3 regions of the Paenibacillus sepulcri genome follow, and region 2 is predicted to be linked to each of the others. Evidence: predicted binding sites of a transcription regulator. Region 2 holds the regulator's gene; each other region holds the start of a gene.
The links. Region 2 encodes Rex, which represses fermentation and respiration genes when NADH is low (regulators of the CRP and FNR family bind a similar motif). Its sites were predicted from a motif close to TTGTGAAATATTTCACAA; they were not measured.
Positions count from the first base shown of each region.

Region 1: the regulator Rex is predicted to act here: its motif matches at 3,483-3,500, upstream of ACFOLF_RS29360 (DUF1641 domain-containing protein).
Region 3: the regulator Rex is predicted to act here: its motif matches at 5,498-5,515, upstream of nadA (quinolinate synthase NadA).

Region 1 is NZ_JBHRUP010000001.1:6,769,371-6,776,432, reverse strand. It holds gene ACFOLF_RS29375 (TetR family transcriptional regulator) at 1-594, shown strand, start outside; gene trhO (oxygen-dependent tRNA uridine(34) hydroxylase TrhO) at 678-1,592, shown strand; gene ACFOLF_RS29365 (NAD(P)/FAD-dependent oxidoreductase) at 1,736-2,914, opposite strand; gene ACFOLF_RS29360 (DUF1641 domain-containing protein) at 2,942-3,376, opposite strand; gene ACFOLF_RS29355 (carbohydrate ABC transporter permease) at 3,777-4,616, opposite strand; gene ACFOLF_RS29350 (carbohydrate ABC transporter permease) at 4,616-5,503, opposite strand; gene ACFOLF_RS29345 (extracellular solute-binding protein) at 5,577-6,953, opposite strand.
Region 2 is NZ_JBHRUP010000001.1:1,128,767-1,135,828, reverse strand. It holds gene panC (pantoate--beta-alanine ligase) at 1-223, shown strand, start outside; gene panD (aspartate 1-decarboxylase) at 228-611, shown strand; gene ACFOLF_RS05105 (tetratricopeptide repeat protein) at 740-1,498, shown strand; gene dinG (ATP-dependent DNA helicase DinG) at 1,525-4,428, shown strand; gene ACFOLF_RS05095 (redox-sensing transcriptional repressor Rex) at 4,425-5,075, shown strand; gene ACFOLF_RS05090 (amidohydrolase) at 5,056-6,357, shown strand; gene ACFOLF_RS05085 (cell wall elongation regulator TseB-like domain-containing protein) at 6,390-6,875, shown strand; gene ACFOLF_RS05080 (hypothetical protein) at 7,026-7,062, shown strand, end outside.
Region 3 is NZ_JBHRUP010000001.1:3,970,242-3,977,303, reverse strand. It holds gene ACFOLF_RS17585 (serine/threonine protein kinase) at 1-888, shown strand, start outside; gene tilS (tRNA lysidine(34) synthetase TilS) at 959-2,389, shown strand; gene hpt (hypoxanthine phosphoribosyltransferase) at 2,453-2,992, shown strand; gene ftsH (ATP-dependent zinc metalloprotease FtsH) at 3,138-5,141, shown strand; gene nadA (quinolinate synthase NadA) at 5,544-6,482, shown strand; gene nadB (L-aspartate oxidase) at 6,515-7,062, shown strand, end outside.

The DNA.
Region 1 (7,062 bases), 5.6 Mb from region 2:
ATGTATCAGAACAGCACATTTGATAAAATCAAAATGAGTGATATAGCGAAAGCGGCGAAAGTTTCAAACGGGACGTTGTTTTATTACTACAGCACGAAAGAAATTCTATTTATGGAAATGCTTTTCCTCGAATACGAGAAACGCTTTCAGAATTTCGTGAATGTCCTTCTTCCTTTTCAAACCATGACACTTGAAGCATTCAAAACCTTTTTTCTGAGCGAGATGGAAAGCATTCTGGACCAGGATTCCATGTTGATCCGATTGAGCGCCATAAAGAATACCATTCTGGAAAAGAATATCGATCAAGAAACAGCCGTTAAAGACAGCACGGGGTTGTACGCAATATTAGATCATATCGTACGCTTATTGACTGAAAGAGTGAGTTTATTAAATGCTGAAGCTTTTTACGATTTACTGTTGGCTCAGAACGCCATTATTGTAGGGTATGCCAATATGGCAAGCATGCCCGAGGTGCTGCTTAAAGCGATTGACGACCATGAGCTGGAGGGTTTCAGAATAGATTTCAAGAAAAATGCACTGACCGCAATGGATTATTATCTTGTTGGATTATTTGAAAAGCTGAAGATTAATTAAAAAGCCTGGCGCCGGTTATAATATTTTTCCGTTTGTTAATCAAGCACGTTATGTTAAAATATATAGAATGTATTTTACAATCAATGAAGCAGGTGAAGAAAGTGAACGGGCAATCCGAGTACAATGTATTATTGTTTTACAAATTTATCGCCGTACCCGATGCGGAACAATTTACGCAGGAGCATCTGGCCTACTGCAGAGAGCTTGGCATCAAGGGACGCATCCTGATAGCCGACGAAGGAATTAATGGAACCTTATCGGGGACGATCGGGCAGACGGAGCAATACATGCATGATCTGCGCCAGAATCCTCTTTTTGCTGATATTGTCTTCAAGATCGATGCCGTCGAAGGACATACCTTCCGTAAAATATTTGTCCGCTACAAGAAGGAACTGGTCACCTTCCGCTTCAACGAGGAAGATATCAACCCTACTCTCCAGAGCGGCAAGCGGCTCGCTCCGAAGCAATTTTATGAATATTTGCAGCGCGATGACGTGATTGTGCTCGATGGCCGCAATGGGTATGAGTATGACCTGGGTCATTTCCGCGGCGCCATCCGTCCGGACATCGAGACCTCCAAGGAGTTTCCCGAATGGATCAGGGAGAACCTGAGCGAGAATAAGCATAAGCCGATTCTGACCTACTGCACCGGCGGCATACGCTGCGAGAAGCTGAGCAGCTTTCTGCTGAAGGAAGGCTTCGAGGACGTTTATCAGCTGGATGGCGGCATCGTCACCTATGGACAGGATGAGGAAGTAAAGGGCAGATTATTCGACGGCAAATGTTATGTGTTTGATGAGCGGATCTCCATCCCCATCAATCATACGGAGGAAGCCAATGTGGTGGGACAATGCCATCATTGCGCCAAGCCCGCCGACCGTTACATCAACTGCGCCAATGATCTCTGCCATCACCAGCATATTATCTGCGACGAATGCGAAACCCTGCACAATCATTATTGTTCCGAGGAATGCAGCTCGTTCTCGCAGGCAATCTAACTTACGGTCAAAATGCAACCAACCACTTACCCTCCCGCTGCAGCCGGGAATGGATAAGTGGTTTTTTTATAAAAAACAGCGCCGATTTCAGGAAGCTGAAATCGGCGCTGCCGGTATGAATAGAAATGTGCCGCTGGTGAATCTTAATAAGCGAGTGAGAACAAGCCGTTGATATGAGCCAGGTAGCGGGCATTGCTCGCTTTTTTCATCAGGGAAGCCGGCGTGCCTTTCAGCTCGATGCCGCTGCCGCCAATGCTGCCGATTCCATCTTTGCGTCCGAGACTCGCCAGAGTACCGGAGAATACCGGATTGAACGTGTCCATGCTGCTGCCGTTGAAGAAAGCTGCGATGTTGGCGCCGGCAAGCTCGCCCATTTGCCAGGCCAGCTGTGCTGTCGGCGGGTAAGGACGGCCCTCGGGACCAAAGACAACCGCACAGTCGCCGGCAAGGAATACTTCCGGATGGGATACGGATTGCAGGAATTCATTGACCGTGGCACGGCCGCGGTTTACTTCTACGCCGCTTTCGGCAACCAGCGTGCTGCCTTGAACGCCGCCTGTCCATACCAGCGTGCTCGTATCGATCGTTTGGCCGTCTTTCAGGCTGACAACAGATCCGTTCACTTCTGTGATGGCAAGGCCTGTCAGGAACTTAACGCCGCGCTGCTCAAGGCTTGAAGTTGCACGCGCAATCAGATCGGCCGAGAAAATCGGCAGAATGCTTGGCATAGCCTCAACAAGATAAAGCGAAATATCGGCAAAATCTACGCCGTTCTTGCGGCAGATGCCTGGAAGCTCGTCCGCCAGCTCGCCCACAAGCTCCACGCCTGTAAGTCCGCCGCCGCCGATAACGAAAGTAGCGTCCGCTTTGTTTTTGGTTTTGCTGTATTCGCGGATGCGGTCTTCAACATGCGCGTAGACGCGGTTGGCGTCCTGTACGGATTTCAGGGTCAGGCTGTTTTCCTGCAGTCCCGGTATACCGAAGTAGTTCGTTTCGCTGCCCAGAGCAAGAACCAGGGAATCATAACGATAGGATTCTCCGCCCTCAAGCTTCACTGAACGGCCTGCGACGTCGATCTTTTGAACCGTGCCGACTTTAACGTTGATTTGCTTGCCTTTAAGCAGCTTCTCCAAAGGCAGGGCAACCGCCTTCTCTTCCACATTGCCCGCCGCAAGACGGTGCAGTTCCGTGATGATTTGATGTGAAGGAACACGGTTAATGACTGTGATTGTAGCCTCTTCTGCCGACAGATGCTCACGTGCCGAAAGAGCGCTCAACAAGCCGCCGTAACCGCCGCCCAATATAAGAATATGTTTACTCACGTTCATCCTCCGTTCTGAATGATTAATCTATTCGTCTTTTTTATTTCTTTCGCCCAGAATATCCAGGTAAGCTTGGCTGAAACGAAGCATTTTCTGAAGCTCCGGATCTTTCAGCAGCTTAAGCATGCCAAACAAACCGATGGTTGCTTCGCTTTGCTCAGCGCGGTCATTCGCTTCGATAACGGCAGATGCGTAGCCTTTGACTTTCTTCTCAAGCGGCTTTACCACCTCTTGAAGGCCTCCGACCATATCTTGAATAAGCACGCGGTCCGTTGCCACTTTTGAAGCAAGATCATACGTTTTGGTAAGCAGAGTCATCATTTCGGTAAGCTTCGGCAATTGTTCCACCAATACCGTTAAGGACTCTTGTACTTCCGGCTTTAGCAGTTGATCCAGCACATCCGGCTTGGCAGCTGCTTGTACTGCGGTAACTTCTGTTTGTTGTACAGTTGTTTCTGACATTTGCACGTTTCCTCCTTCATTCAAATAAATAGTGCCGGCTCGCTGCTGAAAACGGATACTCTTCTAATCAGTCGGAATGTAATAATTTTTCATCTATCAGCCTTCTTAGTGAAAATCTTCACATAGAATCATAGAGGTGGGCCGTATCCAGACTGATGCGAACGACATGGTCACATCTGTATCTATTGTATACCTAAACGACGAATTTTGCATCCCCAAAACAAATTGTCAGATCTTTTGTTTTTATGGCGGATCTGGATTTATTATGCGGGATAGTCAGGCTGCTTATTCTACCTGGGCCAATGAGAATTTTTCAACAAGAAAACCGGCTGCGCGCATATCGCGCTGCCGGTTATTTTTTAACAGCAATCATCGGTGATTCGCCGCTGCGGGCGTTATTTTATCCTTTGACTGCCCCTGCGGTCATTCCCTGAATAATATTTTTGTAGAAGATCAGGTATACCAGCATGACCGGCAGAATGGACAACACCATCGCCGCCATCAGGGTGGTGTAATCTGTCGTGTACTGGCCGTAGAAGTTGGTCAGCCCCACAGGGAGCGTCTTGAACGCCTCATTGGTGACGAGCACCAGCGAGAACGGGAACTCGTTCCACGTATCCAGAAACACCAGAATAATCACGGTGGAAATCACCGGGCTGCACAGCGGGAACAATATCCGGGTCATCGTGTAAAAGGTGGAGGCGCCGTCCATATAGGCAGCTTCGTCCAAATCCTTCGGAATGGTCCGGATATAGCTCTCCAGCAGAAAAATCGGCAGCGGCAGCCGGATTGCGATATAAGGCAGAATGAGCGTGTAAAATTTGTCGTACAAGCCAAGCTGCTTGAATTGCAGAAACAGCGGAACAATCAGCCCGTAGACCGGTATGAGCATGCCCGCAATAAAAAAGATGTAAATGAAGCTGCGTCCCCGAAACCTGAATCTGGACAGCGCATATGCCATGCAGAAGGACAGTACGACAACTGCAATGACAGTGACCGCGCTGTTGAGCGTGCTGCTTATAAAATACTGACTCATCTCGCCTTCCACAAACGCCTTGTAGTAGTTACCGAATTGCAGACGTCCCGGCAAAGAAACGGAATCCAGCATAAATTCGTCTTTGCTTTTCAGGGATGAATACATAATCCAGACGATCGGATATATGCAGCTCAGGGAAAAAACAAGCATGGCCGCATTTAACACATATCCCGCGGTTTTTCCTAAAAGCAGTCGAACGGACATCACCGCCTCACCTCCGTCAACCGTTTGAAGATTAGCACGATGCCAAAGCTGAGCACGAACATCCCCATCGTCACCGCGCTGCCATAGCCCAGCTGCATGCTTGTGAACGAGGTCTTGTAAGCATACTGCGCCAGCACCATGGAGCTCGTCCCCGGCCCTCCGCCCGTCATGACATAGATATGGCTAAAAACAAGCATGTTGGACGAGATGCTCAGCATCATGACAACTTTAATCGTGTCGTAAATAAGCGGAAATGTAATATATCTTGCTTTCTTGAAGCCCGTGCACCCGTCCAGCTCGCAAGTCTCGTAAATCTCCTTGGGAATCCCATGTACAGCGGACAAAAAAATAATAAGCGGGATCCCCAGATACTGCCAAATCAGCGGTACCGCAACGGAATAGATGACCAGTCCTGGATCGTCAAGCCAGGGCCGAATCCAGCTTTCCAGTCCGACGGAGGTCAAAACCGCATTCAAAATGCCGTAATCGCGGCTGTAGATCATTTGCCAGATGAAGCCCACAACAACCGCCGACAAGACAACCGGGAAAAAAATGACCGTTCGATGAAACTCCTTCATACGCATCAGCTTGGACATGAACAAAGTGGTCAGAAAAAAGGCCAGTCCCATCTGGATAATCAGCGTCAGAAGCATAATGGTCAAATTGTTCTTGAAGGAATCCCAGAACAGTCGATCCTTGACCAGCTGCAGGTAGTTGTCAAATCCTATAAATTGCTTGACCGGCCCCCCCGTCCAATCGGTCAGACTGTAATAGAATGAGAACACCAGCGGCACGATCATGACAAATGTATACACGGCCAATCCCGGAACCAGCAAAGCCAGCAGCATAACCGGTTTAATTTTCATTGCAGTCGAATCGTTCATCATTGCCTTGCTCCTTATCTGCAGCACGGGGGAATGCCACCATCCCCGTGCGAAATCGGAATATCCGCCAGCTGCTCTAGCTTGTTTTCTCATACTCGGCCTGAATCCGTTTGGCCAGCTCTTCCGGCGACACGGCGTCGATCAGCAGATCCTGCAAGCCGGCGTTCATCGTGCTGACGAGCGCTGGGCTCAGATAAGAATCATAGATCGGCGTAAACTGCAGCTTGGACGACAGCTCTGCGTATTTGACAGCGAGCGGGCTTACATTGCTTTTGTCGTAATCGGCGACTTTAAACGCGGCAGGCTCGCCTTTCTCGGCGAGACTTGCAGCAAATTCGGCGCCGCTGATCGCTTTCAGCACTTTGGCGATCGCTTCTTTCTTGGCGTCGTATCCTTTCACTCCCACTGCAAAGCCGGAGCCGGCGCCGCCCGATGTCGCAAGCGGATTGCCTTGGCCTCCGTCCACAGCCGGCAGAACGGCCACGTCCGTATTGCTCGCGATTTCCGGCGGCGCCGACGCGACAGCTCCGATTGCCCAGCTGCCTTCTATGAACATCGCGGCTTTTCCGTTGAAATAAATCGTTTTCTGCTGATCATTGTTAATACTGTTCAAGTCCGAATTGAATGCGCCCATCTGAGCCAGGCTCTGGAACGCGGTAAGACTCTGAACAAACGCCCCGTCGGTAAATTTGGCCCCGGTTTTTTCATTAATGCTTGCAAACCATTCCGGTCCTGTGAACCGGTCTCCCAATGCGCTCAATATGCAGGATTCGGCCACCCACTGCTCCTTGTTGCCCAAAGCAATCGGCACAATGCCCTTCGCTTTGATTTTTCCGATTGCGTCCACAAATTCGTTCCAGGTAGCGGGGAACGTATCGTATCCCGCATCCGCCAAAATCTGTTTGTTGTAATAAACAACCGAAGTTGCCAGCATCGAGAACGGAATACCGTAGGTTTGTCCCCCGCTGCTCAAGTCGTTGAAGGATGAAGGCAGAAATCCATCCTTCCAGCCGGCGTCCGCTTCAAGAATTTCATCGAGAGGAGCGGCAGCGCCGTTGGCGGCAAACATGGCAAGCTCCGAGCCTTTGCTGATGAAGATATCCGGGAGATCATTGGATGCTGCCAGCGTTTTCAATTTGGTGTAATACGCATTCTGATCTCCGATCGCTTCCTCTTTAATGACGATACCCGGATTCTCTTCCTGGAATTTGGCCAGGGCTTCTCTCACGGACGTAGCCACATTTTCCGTATTGTCCTTGGCCCACAGATTCATGAAAGAAATCTCCACCGTCTCTTCGGTCGGGGTCTTCGCGGTTGTCTCCGGCGAAGGCGCTCCGTTCTCCGCATTCGATGAGGACGACGGCTGATTAGCATTTCCGCAGCCCGCAAGCAATGTTGTTCCCAAAGCGACAACGAGCGGCAATTTGAGTAATTTCCACATTTTTGTATTCATGTTCTCCTCCTGTTTTTCCCCTTTATTTATGAATCCCACACTTATTGTAGACGGCTCCCGGGGAGAAACACAGGCGACTATTCTACAATAATGTCCGAAATATATTCTG
Region 2 (7,062 bases):
GACGGCTCCCGAGCTAAAAAAGCGCCTAAACGCTTTTATCGGGCAGGCGCCGCTTGCCGAAATCGACTACGCCGAGCTGCTGGAGTATCCTGATTTGAGCGAGCCGGGTGCGGATATGGAGCTCAAAAATTATCCTCATGCGCTTATTATTGCGCTGGCTGTCAAATTCGGGAAAACCCGGCTGATTGACAATCGTATCGTGGAACCGTATGGAGGTGCTTAAAACAGTGTTTAGGACAATGATGAAGTCAAAAATACACCGGGCAACCGTCACGGAAGCTAATCTGAATTATGTAGGCAGCATTACCATTGATGAAAATTTGATGGAGCTGTCTGATATCTGGGCCAATGAAAAGGTGCAGATCGTCAATAATAATAACGGCGCCCGTCTGGAAACGTATGTGATTCCCGGGCCGCGCGGCTCCGGTGTGATCTGTTTGAACGGAGCAGCGGCCAGACTTGTGCATCCCGGAGATAATGTGATCATTATCTGTTATGCTATGATGAGTGAAGAAGAAGCAAAAACCTACAAACCTAAAGTCGTCATCGTCGATGAGGCCAACCGCCCTGTGCAGACCATGACGGAAGAAATTCACGCCACAATTTTGTAAGCTGTCCAATCCTCGCCGCATGCAATGCCAAGCCTGTGTAACCTCTGGGATGGGGTATGAAAACAGGGGCCGGGGCAAAGAATGAGCATAACAAATTCACGATATCAAGTGAAGGTGGGATGCAGGCGATGATTAAACAGGTGTTTGGAACGCTGCATGAAACGTTGGACGAAATTATGATTCATTATCCTCATGCAAATGCCGAGCAAAAAAAACAATTGGATGAAAAGCTTGCTTTCCTAAAGGAGTTCAGCGACTGCTTCATTGAGCATTGGCTGCAGTTTGAAGAGAAAATGGCTGATTTCCGCGAGCTGCAGTCCGCTCAGCTTCAAGCTCCGGCTATGACGGCTGCCACAGCGCCTTCAGAGGAGCTTGCAAGCCTGCAGGAAGCCGAGAAGTACCTTCAGCTGCAGCAGCATCCGTTTGCTCCTTCTGAAGCGGCTGTGTGTCCTGCACAAGATGCGGCCGGAGAGAATGACGAGACAGCGTCTGAGCAGGCGATGACCAGGGGCGAAGGATACTTTAAACTGTTTATGTTCAAAGAAGCTGCCGAGCATTTTACGGAAGCCCTGCATTATTCACCTGAGCATAATGAGGCAAAGCTTTTTCTGGGAATGTCCTTTATGCATCTTCAGGAATGGCACGAGGCCCAGCGGCATTTTCAACTGCTTGTTGAAATAACGGATAATCCCAAATGGCGGGCTCTCGGGCTCAATGCGCTGGGATGCATACAGGCTGTCAGGATGAATTTGGAGCAGGCTGAGCGTTATTTTGTAAAAGCGCATGAATCCGATCCCGAATTTCCCGATCCCATCTCCAATATCAAGTCCTGCCAGCAGCATTCGGCCGGCCACTTGTCGTTATATTTCGGGAGCGGGCAGCTTTAGTTTTTGCGAAAGGACGTAATAGCCGGATGAATTATGCGGTACTGGATTTGGAAACGACCGGACATAGTGCCGGCGATGAGATTATACAGGTTGGACTTGTTATTATAGATGAATCGATGCAAATATCCCGTTCTTATAATTCATTCGTCAAGCCCACCATTGTGATCCCGCCATTTATTACCCAATTAACCGGAATCGATGAATCCATGGTTCAAAATGCGCCATCGGTGGAGGATGTGCTCCTGGAGCTCATTCCTCTGCTGGATGACGCTGTTCTGGTCGCGCATAATGTCGGCTTTGACGCCGGTTTTCTGAGCTCGGCGCTCGACCGCAGCGGCTATATGCCTTTTGCCGGAAGAAGACTGGATACCATCGACTTGCTGCGTGTCCTGTATCCGACACTCACCACGTATCAGTTGGGTGCGGTTACGGAATTATTCGGCATTGATCATGATCAGCATCACCGGGCTGACAGCGATGCAATGGCGACGGCTGAGCTGTTCATTGAGTGCTACAAGAAGCTGGAACAGCTTCCGCTTATGACGCTTGAGCGGCTAGTCAGCTTATTTGATGACGATATTGACGATATGGCCTGGTTTATCGGGCAAATGGTAACGATTAAGGAAATGCAGGCTTCCGTTGATCTGGATGCTTATACGTACTTTCGCCAATTTGCCATGAAGGCGGGTGACTGGACGGAGGAGCAGCCTCCACGAAGCGAGGCGGGTGAGGCGGAGTCGGTTCATGACTGGTCGTTCGATGACTTTTTGACGCATATAAAAGATGGAATTCGCGCTCTGAATCCCGGTTACGAGGAGCGGGAGCCCCAGAATATGATGTTTCAGGAAGTGATCGATGCCTTCGAGCACGACCATCATTTGATGATAGAAGCAGGCACAGGCACGGGGAAATCGCTGGGTTATTTGATACCGGCTCTATACTATGGTGTCCAGCAGGGCAAAAAGATAGTCGTCAGCACACATACCATTAATCTTCAGGAACAGCTCCGCCAACGCGATCTGCCGCTGCTGCAATCCGTTATGCCTTATCCTTTCAGGGCGGCTGTTTTTAAAGGCCGCGGGAATTATCTTTGCCTGCGAAAATATGAAGCCAAGGTGCAGACGCAGGATTTTGCTTCGCGCAATGAAGACAGGATCACAGCGGCTCAGATGGTGGTATGGCTGAGCGAGACGGAGCATGGCGACCAGGAGGAGCTTAATTTCGGCAACAGGGGCAGCGATTTCTGGAGCACGGTATCAAGCGACGCCGACTCCTGCCTTAACCGCAGCTGTCCCTGGTTCAAGCGCTGTTATTACCACCGGGCAAAGCAGGAGGCCAACATCGCGGATGTCGTGATCACGAACCACTCCATGCTGTTTACGGATATCCGCGCCGATCACCGCCTGCTTCCCGGTTACGATCATCTGATTGTGGACGAGGCGCATCATTTGGAGGAAGTGGCAGGCAAGCATCTGGGAACCCAGGTTTCCTATCATACCGTTCAGCATCCCATTGGCCGCTTGTGCAAAGATGCGCGTAATGGCCAGCTTATTCAGCTTAGGCACAAGCTGTCCAATGAAGATATGGAACGTACGGCCAAATGGCGCGAGCAAATCGATGAAGTCGTACCCGTATTTGGGGAACTCCGCGATGAATGGGACCGCTTGTTTGATATGCTGTTCACCTTTCTGGGCTTCGGTGCGGCAGGCGGCAAGCCGGGAAGCGCAATGGCTCAGGAGGCTTCAGGCGAATCCGGCCAGCTGGTACTGCGTCTGAGGAGCAGCCAACTGCCGGGTCAATGGTCGGAAGCACAGGCTGTGGAAGAGGTTGTCCATGGTTATCTGAGCCAAATTATCCGGCCATTGGATAAGCTCTTCACCGAGATCAAAGAGGAGCTGGATGATTCGGGGATTGCCGCGCTTGTTACGGATTTGAGCGGCACGGTCAAGGATCTGGCCAGAGCAAGGGATGATCTTCGCCAGTTTATGAAGGCCGACAAGAAGGAAATGGTTTACTGGATCGAAGCGAATAATAACTATCGGGCCAAGTCCATTCATTTGTACGCCGTGCCTGCAAATGTCAGCGAGCAGCTGCGCAATTATTTTTTTGATTTGAAACGGAGCGTTGTACTGACCTCGGCGACATTGTCGGTGCAGAAGTCCTTCCAATATGCCTGTGATCAGCTGGGTCTGAACCAGGATGAACAAAGCGGACGGCTTAAAACGGTTCAGCTGCCATCTCCATTTAATTACCGGGACCAGGCGCTGGTCATCATTCCGCGCAATTTTCCCGTATTGAAAGGAGCGGCGGGCGATCCGCTGTTTAATGAAATGCTCATCAAATCACTGGCTGAAGCCGCTATCCAGACAAAAGGGAGAATGCTGGTTCTGTTTACCTCCTACCGGATGCTGCGCCAGGTCTATGATCCGCTCAAGGAATTGCTGGCTCCAAGCGGAATTCAACTGCTCGGACAGGGAATTGACAGCGGGAACCGCAGCAAACTTACGCGCAGATTCCAGCAGCAGGCGGCATCGGTGCTGCTGGGAACGAGCAGCTTCTGGGAAGGGGTCGATATTCCCGGCGATGCGCTCACCTGCCTGGCTATTGTGAGGCTGCCTTTTCAACCTCCCAACCATCCGCTCGTTGAAGCCAAATCGGAGCTGCTGCAAGAGCAGAAGCAGAATCCGTTCATGAAACTGTCCATTCCCCAGGCGGTTATCCGTTTCAAGCAGGGGTTCGGACGGTTGGTCCGCACCAACCGGGACCGGGGGATTGTCCTGATCTATGATACACGGGTCATCGATACGTATTATGGCAAGTATTTTCTTTACTCACTTCCAGGGCCGAAGATTGAGCATATGCACTTGGAACAGATCGTTCCGCGAATCGGGGAATGGTTGTCCGTAGGTCAAGAAGGGGTGAAGTCATGAAGAAAATATCCGAAGCAGTCGTCCGCAGGCTCCCGGTTTATTTGCAGGTACTCAGCGATTTGAGCAAGAGGGACGTGCAGACGGTTTCCTCCCAGGAGCTTGGGAACAAACTGGATCTGAATCCGGCCCAAATCCGCAAGGATCTCGCCTACTTCGGTGAATTTGGACGCAAGGGGATCGGTTATGATGTATCCTATCTGATAGAGAAAATCCGCCAAATCCTCAAGCTGGACCAAGGTCTGAATGTCGGACTTGTCGGTGCCGGCAACCTGGGCCGGGCTTTGTGCAATTACAATACGTATTTAAAAGATAATATGAAAATTACCGCTGTTTTTGACGCTAATCCGGCCATGATCGGGGTAGCGATCAACAGTCTGGTCGTCATGCCCATGGATCAGTTGAAGGATATCGTCGTTGCCCGCAATATCCGCATCGGCATCATTACGGTACCTGCTGCAGAAGCGCAGAATGTAGCGGACGGATTTGTGGAAGCCGGTGTGGAGGGCATTTTGAATTTTGCCCCCACGATCCTTCGCGTCCCGGAGCATGTTCGTATCCATTATGCCGATTTTACGACGGAGCTGCTCAGCTTGGCCTATTACCTGGAAAAAGAAGGGGACGAAACGGATGAACCGGTTATGGATTGAGAACGGCACCTTTGTGACAATGAACGATAAGGCTCCCGTGTTGAAGGGGCATATGGTGGTTGAAAATGACCGCATCACTTATCTGGGCGAACAGCCGCCAAGCCCGCTGCCGGAAGGCGCGCTGCGTATGGACGGAAGCGGCCTCATCTTCATGCCTGGCCTGATAAATACGCATGGTCATGCGGCAATGTCGCTGCTGCGCGGCTACTCGGATGATCAGAATCTCCAGGTATGGCTGGAGCAGAAGATGTGGCCAATGGAGGGCAAGTATATCGATGAGGATACCCGGTGGGGTACTTCGCTTGCCGTGATCGAGATGTTGAAATCCGGCACCACGACCTTTGTGGATATGTACGACCGGATGAATATCGTGGCCGAGGTTGTGGAGCAGTCGGGTATCAGAGGGGTGTTGACGCGCGGCGTTATCGGCTTATGCCCGCCGGATGTGCAGACGGCAAAGCTGGAGGAAGCCAAGAGCTTCGCCAGAGACTGGAACGGCAAGGCGGATGGACGAATCACCACTATGATGTCCCCGCATGCACCCTATACTTGTCCTCCCGATTACATTGAACGCATTATAGATGCGGCGCATGAGCTCGATGTCCCGTTACATACCCATATGTCCGAGACGGCTGCAGAGGTGCAGCAGAATGTCAATGAATACGGCTGCCGCCCTGTCGAGCATCTGGATAAGCTCGGATTCTTCTCGCGTCCGTCGTTCGTTGCGCATGCCGTACATTTGACGGATGAGGAAATTTCCCTGCTTGCCGCGAAAAATGTCGGTGTATCGCATAATCCGGCCAGCAATCTGAAGCTTGCTAGCGGTGTAGCACGCGTACCGGAATTGATTCAGGCAGGTGTTACGGTTTCCTTGGGGACCGATAGCGCAGCCAGCAATAATAATCTGGATCTGTTCGACGAAATCCGGTTGGCCGCTTTGATTCATAAAGGCATCTCCGGCGATCCCACCGTTATTCCGGCGTATGAGGCATTGAAGCTGGGAACTGTGAACGGCGCGAAGACCGTATGGCAGGAGAAGGAGCTGGGCACGCTCGAGGTTGGCAAGAAAGCGGATTTTATCGCGCTTGACGCGGAACAGCCGCATTTTTATCCGCAGACCGATATGGTTTCCCATCTGGTGTATGCCGCATCGGGCCGCGATGTGAAGCATGTGTGGATTAATGGCAGGCAGGTGGTTTCCGGCGGTGTTTGTCTGCTCATGGATGAGGCTAAAATACGTGCGGAAGCACAGCAAAGCTTTGAAAGGCTGCTCCATCGGTAATGCGGAGGAACCGTCAACGGCGCCCGTCCGTCATGAGCAAGGGCAAGTGGTTCCTGTCTGGTATCGTAATCGTCATTCTGATCCTTGTCGGATTGAACATGTACTACCGCTCGGTGCAATCCTCGCTCTGGGAGGAAGAACGCAGCATAGAAGCATCGGCGGTAAAGGCTGGTGGGCTTAAGGAAGCGACCGATTCACACAAGTTTGTCTGGGATCAGCCTGTTTGGGTTGTGCAAGGAAAGGATCAGGACGGCGATGACGCTTATGTATGGATGACGAAGGAGCCGCTCAAGCTCAAAGCCAAAGAAGGCGTGTCCGAGTCGGAGATCAAATCCCGTTTTCTGCAAAATAAACCGGCGGCGGAGCTCTATCATATTAAGCTCGGAATGCTGGGAGGAGAGCCGGTTTGGGAAGTGTTTTATTCCGGCAAGGAAGCCTCTGCGCAATATAATTATTATGATTTTTATAAATTCAGAGATGGTTCATTCATCATCACTTATACATTATCTTCTGGATAAACACCTCGTAACAGGGAATGCAGCCGCAATCGGGCCAAGCATTCCCTGTTTTTTCTCATGCCTATCGGGTTGAAAATATGATATACTATCGTATAGCAAAGATGATAGATACAAATATATCATATCGTTCGGCAAAGGAGGCTTCATGCCATGAAAATTAAATGGATCCCCACTTTAATTACTGCTG
Region 3 (7,062 bases), 2.8 Mb from region 2:
ATTATCAAGGGCAAATGGAAGCAGGGAAGCTACCGCGTGGAACGGCTGTTGGGTGAGGGCGCCAACGGCAAGGTTTTTCTTGTCGAGAGCCAGCGCAACTGGTATGCGCTCAAGATTGGCGCGGATGCAGTGGACCTGCAATCCGAGGTTAATGTGCTGCAGTCCATCGCGGAGCAGAGGCGCAGCTCAAAGGCAGAGTCCTATCTTGTCGATGTTGATGACTTGCGCACGGCTAACGGCAAGGAATATCCGTTTTATGTGATGCGCTATGTCCGCGGCGTAACATTGGCCGATTATTTGTCGAAGCAGGGAGCGGAATGGTTTCCGGTGACACTGTACAGCCTTCTCGGCAAACTGGCTCAGCTGCACGAAGCGGGCTGGGCCTTTGGCGATCTGAAGGTGGAGAATGTGCTCGTGGCTGATTACGGCCGTGTCGAGCTCGTCGATTATGGCGGAGTTACCGCCTTCGGCAAAGGGGTCAGGCAGTTCACCGAAATCTACGACCGCGGTTATTGGAATGCGGGAACGCGCAGCGCGGATGCGGGGTATGATCTGTTTTCGTTCGCTGTTCTTTGTCTGCAATTGTACGAAAGCAAACGGCTGGCCCAGCTGACTGCTTCCATGCTGCCGCAGAACCGCGTTCCCGAAGAGCTGCTGCGGCTGGCTTATGCGAATCCGGTGCTCAAGCCGCTTTGCGGCTGGCTGCGCAAGGCAATGGGCGGAGAATTCAAGAACGCCCGCGAAGCCGCGGCTGCGTGGCAGCAGTGGATGCACCGGCCCGGCGGACGCTCGTCCCCTCCGGTTTCCCGCTGGATCAAAGGATTGTTCGTTGCATCTGCGGCTGTGCTCGCCACAACGATATATTGGCTTTTGCGGACAGGATCGTAAATAAAGCTCGGTCTTTAACGTATAAGGGATGAAAGATAACGCGGCTGCAAACGCTATGGAGGTGGTAGGTATGAACGAGTTGCTCGCCGAGATGTCAGAGCTTGCTTCAAGCGAGCAGCTGTGGCTCCCTGGAGAGACCATCATCGTGGCTGTGTCTGGCGGACCTGACTCAACAGCTCTGCTGCACATGCTTCACCGGCTTGCCCCCTCGGAAGGCTTGACCTTGATTGCCGCGCATGTGAACCATGGGTTCCGCGGCGGGGAATCCGACCAGGAGGAGCAATCGGTGAAAAAATTTGCCGCCGAGCTCGGCCTGCAGTGTGAATCCGTCTATATCGATATGCCGGCTTATATAGAAGAAACAAAGATGAATTCACAGGCGGCTTCACGCAAGCGGCGGTACGCCTTTCTCCATGAGGTCGCACGCAAGCATGGCGCATCACGTATCGCGCTGGCCCATCATGCCGATGATCAGGCGGAGACCGTGCTCATGCGTATTCTCCGGGGGACGAGCCCCGGCGGCCTTGCGGGCATCCCGATCAAGCGTTCCGAAAAAAACGTGGAACTTATTCGGCCTCTTTTGCGTACATACAAGGCAGACATCCTCCACTATTGCAATCAATGGGGACTCGCGTACAGCCAAGACAGCAGCAACGGGAAAAGGACCTACGTCCGCAACGCCATCCGCCTCGATGCGCTGCCTTATTTGGCACAATTTAATCCACAGTTATCGGATGCGCTCGTTCGGCTTTCCGAACTTGCGGCAAGTGAAGACGACTGGATGGAACGGGAGACACAAGCGGCTTTTAAACGCTGCATCATGATAGGCCGTGAAGGATGCCAAATGACCCGCAAAGCGCTGCTAGAGTTGCATGTCGCTTTACAAAGGAGATTGATTAAACTAATATTAAACCATGTTGGAATGGAAACTGCGACCATCTCATTCGACAGCGTTGAGACTATTCGACAAGCGGTCTCGGACCGTGCATCGACGACCTGGAGCTATGATGCGGGAAGTGGCGTGAAGTTCGTACGCGAATACGAGAGCTTGCATTTTATCCGGGCAGATTGGACGTCGGGCGGCAAACAAGCAGAGGCCGAATACTCTTATATGGTCACGGAAAGCATGGAGCTGCTGGAAATGCCTCTTGCGCATGCTCAGCTCAGGCTGGATATGATGCTTCCTCCAGGCGAAGATAAGCCCGTTGACCGGCGGGAATCATGGTTCGATGCCGACCTGATTCATTGGCCGTTGACAGTCCGCAACCGGCGCCCGGGAGACCGAATGCAGGTGCTTGGTTTAAACGGCACCAAAAAAGTACAAGATATGTTCGTTGACGACCGAATCGCACCTTCGCAGCGCAATAAGCTGCCGCTGCTTGTCGATGCCGAAGATTGCATCCTCTGGATCCCGGGCGTAAGACGTTCGCGGTTTGCGCAGGTTACAGGGCAAACCAAGCGGATCCTGCGCATCAGGGTGAATTTTAGAGACGAATGGTAGGGTCTTGAATAAGTTGCACTGATCCATTCATAAGTATAGGTGAAAAAGTAGGAGGTCCCGGCATTGCTGAATGACATTCAAGAAGTATTGTATGACGCCGACCAGATTCAGCAGAAAGTAAGTGAGCTCGGAGCTATCATCAGCCGGGAGTTCGAAGGACGCAATCCACTTGTCATTTGCGTTTTGAAAGGTGCATTTATCTTTATGTCTGATTTGGTCAAAACGATTGATATTCCGCTCGAAATCGACTTTATGGCGGTTTCCAGCTATGGACAGTCCACCAAAACCTCCGGCGTTGTCAAAATCATCAAGGATCTCGATTCACCCGTTCAGGGACGCGACATTGTGATCGTTGAAGATATCATTGACAGCGGATTGACACTCAGCTATTTAATCGATGTACTGGAAAGGCGCAATGCCAAATCAGTCACACTCGTTGCGCTTTTTGACAAGCCGACCGGCCGCAAGGTGGAACTGGAGGCTGATTATAAAGGCTTTGTCCTGCCGGATGCATTCGTGGTCGGCTACGGGCTTGATTATGCGGAGAAATACCGTAATCTGCCGCTTATCGGCATTCTCAAGCCGGAAATATATGAGAAGTAAAGCTTGTGGATTGACCCTGTTGTCAGGAAGCGGCTCGAAGTGGTACGATTCACCAGCAATCATGTCCCTCCCACGACCTACTCTGGTTTGTGACGGAAATCATGCTGTGGTAAAATATTTGGAACGTCTTGAGAGGAGGTAGGGGATGAATCGGATCATCCGGAACACTGGATTTTATTTGATTATTTTTTTGGTGACTGTCGGGATATTCCAATTTATCAGCAGCCAGAACGATACCACCGTCGAAATTCGATACGACCAATTGAGACAAGCGTTGAACGATAACAATGTCGCCAGCGTCGATCTTCAATTTGACGGCTATTCCTATTTGGTTACAGGTAAATATAAGACAAAACCAGCTGGCGCGGAGTCGGACCAATTTTATGCCCACTCCAATGTAGAGGAATTTGCAGTCAAGGAAATTTATGACGCACAGGCCAAGAATGGATTCGAAATCGATGTCAAACCAACCGAAGGCCCTAGCATCTGGCTGACGTTCTTAACATCGATCATCCCATTCGTGATTATTTTCATCTTGTTCTTCTTCCTTATCAATCAAGCGCAGGGCGGCGGCGGCAAAGTGATGAACTTTGGCAAAAGCAAAGCGCGCTTATATAACGAAGAGAAGAAGCGCGTCACGTTCGAGGACGTGGCAGGCGCGGACGAAGAGAAGCAGGAGCTTGTGGAAGTTGTGGAATTCCTGAAGGATCCCCGTAAATTCGCAGCGGTCGGAGCGCGTATTCCTAAAGGGGTTCTCCTTGTAGGACCTCCGGGTACAGGTAAAACGTTGCTGGCCCGTGCCGTTGCAGGGGAAGCCGGCGTACCGTTCTTCAGTATATCGGGTTCCGATTTCGTCGAAATGTTCGTCGGTGTCGGTGCGTCGCGTGTGCGTGACCTGTTTGAAAATGCGAAGAAAAACGCGCCTTGTATCATCTTCATCGATGAAATTGACGCCGTAGGGCGTCAGCGTGGTGCGGGTCTTGGCGGCGGGCATGACGAGCGTGAGCAAACGCTCAACCAATTGCTCGTTGAGATGGATGGATTCGGCGCCAATGAAGGCATCATCATCGTGGCGGCTACCAACCGTCCGGATATTCTTGACCCGGCGCTTCTTCGTCCAGGCCGGTTTGACCGTCAAATTACCGTTGACCGTCCGGATGTTAAAGGACGTGAAGCGGTGCTCAAAGTACATTCACGCAATAAACCGCTGACCAAGGATGTGAAGCTTGACATCATCGCGAAGCGGACAACAGGCTTTACAGGCGCGGATTTGGAGAACCTGCTCAATGAAGCGGCGCTTCTTGCGGCCAGACGCAACAAGAAGGATATTGCGATGACTGAGGTGGACGAAGCGATTGACCGCGTACTGGTCGGAACTGAGAAACGCAGCCGCGTCATCAGTGACCGCGAGAAACGGATAGTTGCTTATCACGAAGCCGGGCATACCATTGCTGGTTACTTCCTGGAGCATGCGGATGTGGTGCATAAAGTTACCATCATCCCACGCGGTAAAGCAGGCGGTTATGTTATCATGCTTCCTAAGGAAGGCGACCGCATGCTGTCAACCAAGAAGGAGCTGCTCGATAAAGTGACGGGACTCCTTGGAGGACGTGTTGCCGAAGAGCTGTTCATTGGCGAAATCGGCACAGGCGCTTACAGTGACTTCAAACAAGCGACCAGCATTGTTCGTGCCATGATTATGGAATACGGGATGAGCGACAAGCTCGGACCGATGCAGTTCGGCAGCTCGCAGGGTCAGGTATTCCTGGGTCGTGATATCGGACATGAACAGAATTATTCCGATGCCATCGCCTATGAAATTGACCAGGAAATGCAGAGCTTTATTCAATCCTGCTACGATCGTGCCAAAGCGCTGCTTACGGAGAAAAGCAAAGAGATGCATCTCATTGCATCAACTCTGCTGGAAGTGGAAACGCTGGAGCTTGATCAAATCAAGCGTCTGATCGAGACGGGCTCGATCGATGGAACAGGTACAGGAACTCCATCCGAAGGCACCTCTGAAGAACCTCACGGGGAGCCAATCATTGATAACATCGGTGGTGTGAAGGTTCGCATTCAATCCAAGGAAACAGAAGATCTGTCGCCTCCGGACGATCCGGATAGCGGCAACGACAACGGACCCAAATAAAGACCAGATCAAAGCCATCGAAGGCTGTTCGCAAGCAGACAACTGCGCGGGCAGCCTTTTTTGACTCGGTAAGGATGACAAATGATTTTTTTCAAAAATATTGTGTAAAAAATTTACTTTGCCGTACCAAAGTTGATGCAGCCGTTTCTTCTTGAAAACAAGCCTCTGTAGAAGGGTGGATAAGATTTGCAGCCCCTATGTGTTCAATGAAGCGCATTGTCTTCGCAGATGGCTCAAAACGGTCCCTTTTGTCGGTTGACAGCAGGAAGCACACTGTGTAAATTAAATGTTAAACAATCGAAAACGCTTTGTCATGATTGTGCGGCAGATTGAACATCTATAAGTCATGTAGGGGTTTGTGCATCTGTTCACAAAGTCAGTGAAAAGAGGAGACTTAAGACTATGGAAGCATTGGCTCTCGAGCGCAAAGCGGAACAAAACCGCGAGCTGCGGGAACGTTTAATGCAGCTTAAGAAAGAACGCAACGCTATTATATTGGCGCATTATTATCAGCGTGACGAAATACAGGAGGTGGCTGACTTCCGCGGGGACTCGTTCCTGCTCGCACAGAAGGCTGCTCAGACCGACGCAGATGTTATTGTTTTCTGCGGCGTCCATTTTATGGGGGAAAGCGCCAAGATTTTGGCTCCAAACAAGACGGTCATTATTCCTGATGAACGTGCCGGTTGCCCAATGGCCGATATGGTCAATGTGGATGGTCTGCGCAAGCTGAAGGCGCAGCATCCCAATGCGAAAGTCGTGACTTATATTAACTCCTCTGCTGAGATCAAAGCGGAAACGGATATTTGCTGTACCTCGGCCAACGCTGTGCGTGTGGTGAACTCGGTGGATTCAGATGAGATCATCTGGGTGCCGGACAAGAACCTCGGTCATTATGTTCAGCAGCACACAGACAAAAAAATGATCATTTGGGAAGGCTACTGCAACACCCACGATATGCTGACCGTCAAAGATGTAGAAGAGATGAAAGCCAAGTATCCGAATGCGCAATTTGTCGTTCATCCGGAATGCCGCCCGGAAGTCGTTCAACTTGGCGATTTTGTAGGAAGCACGACGGCGATCCTGAAATACTGCAAAGAGTCGGACAACAAAGAATTTATTGTAGGCACGGAGGATGGCACCGGTTACCAATTGCGTTTGGACAGCCCGGACAAAACCTTCCATTTTGCTTCCAAGTACCTGGTTTGCCCGAATATGAAAGTGAACAACCTCAAGAAGCTTGTAAAAAGCCTTGAAACCATGCAGCCGCAAATATATGTTCCCGACCATATTGCCGATCAGGCACGACTATCACTGGAGCGCATGCTGCTGGTGAAATAAGGAATGAACTTTAGAGAGGAAAATCTATTACGATGATCCCACGATATTTAGTAGATGTATCGCTCGCAGATCTTCCTGTTATCGACAAGGATGTTATCGTCATCGGGGCCGGCATTGCCGGCCTTTTTACCGCTATTAAGTCCAGCAGCGATAATGATGTGCTGATGATAACGAAGAAGTCTCTTCTGGACAGCAACACACGATATGCCCAAGGCGGCATTGCTGCCGTCATATCGGAGGATGATTCTCCGGAATATCACAGGCAGGATACGCTCATCGCAGGTGCGGGACTCTGTTCCCATGCGGCAGTTGATGTGCTGGTTCATGAAGGAACGAAGGGTGTTCAGGATCTGGTGCGGATGGGCACGAAGTTCGATCAGGAGAACGGTGAATTTGCGCTTACCAAAGAAGGCGCTCACAGCCAGCGGCGTATTCTGCATGCCAATGGGGATGCGACCGGCTTTGAAATTGTTCGCGCCCTCTCGCTGAAAGCGATTGAGAACCCGCGTATCGAGGTTTGGGACGATCATTTTGTCATTGATCTGATTATTGATGACGGTCAATGCATTGGAGCGGTTGT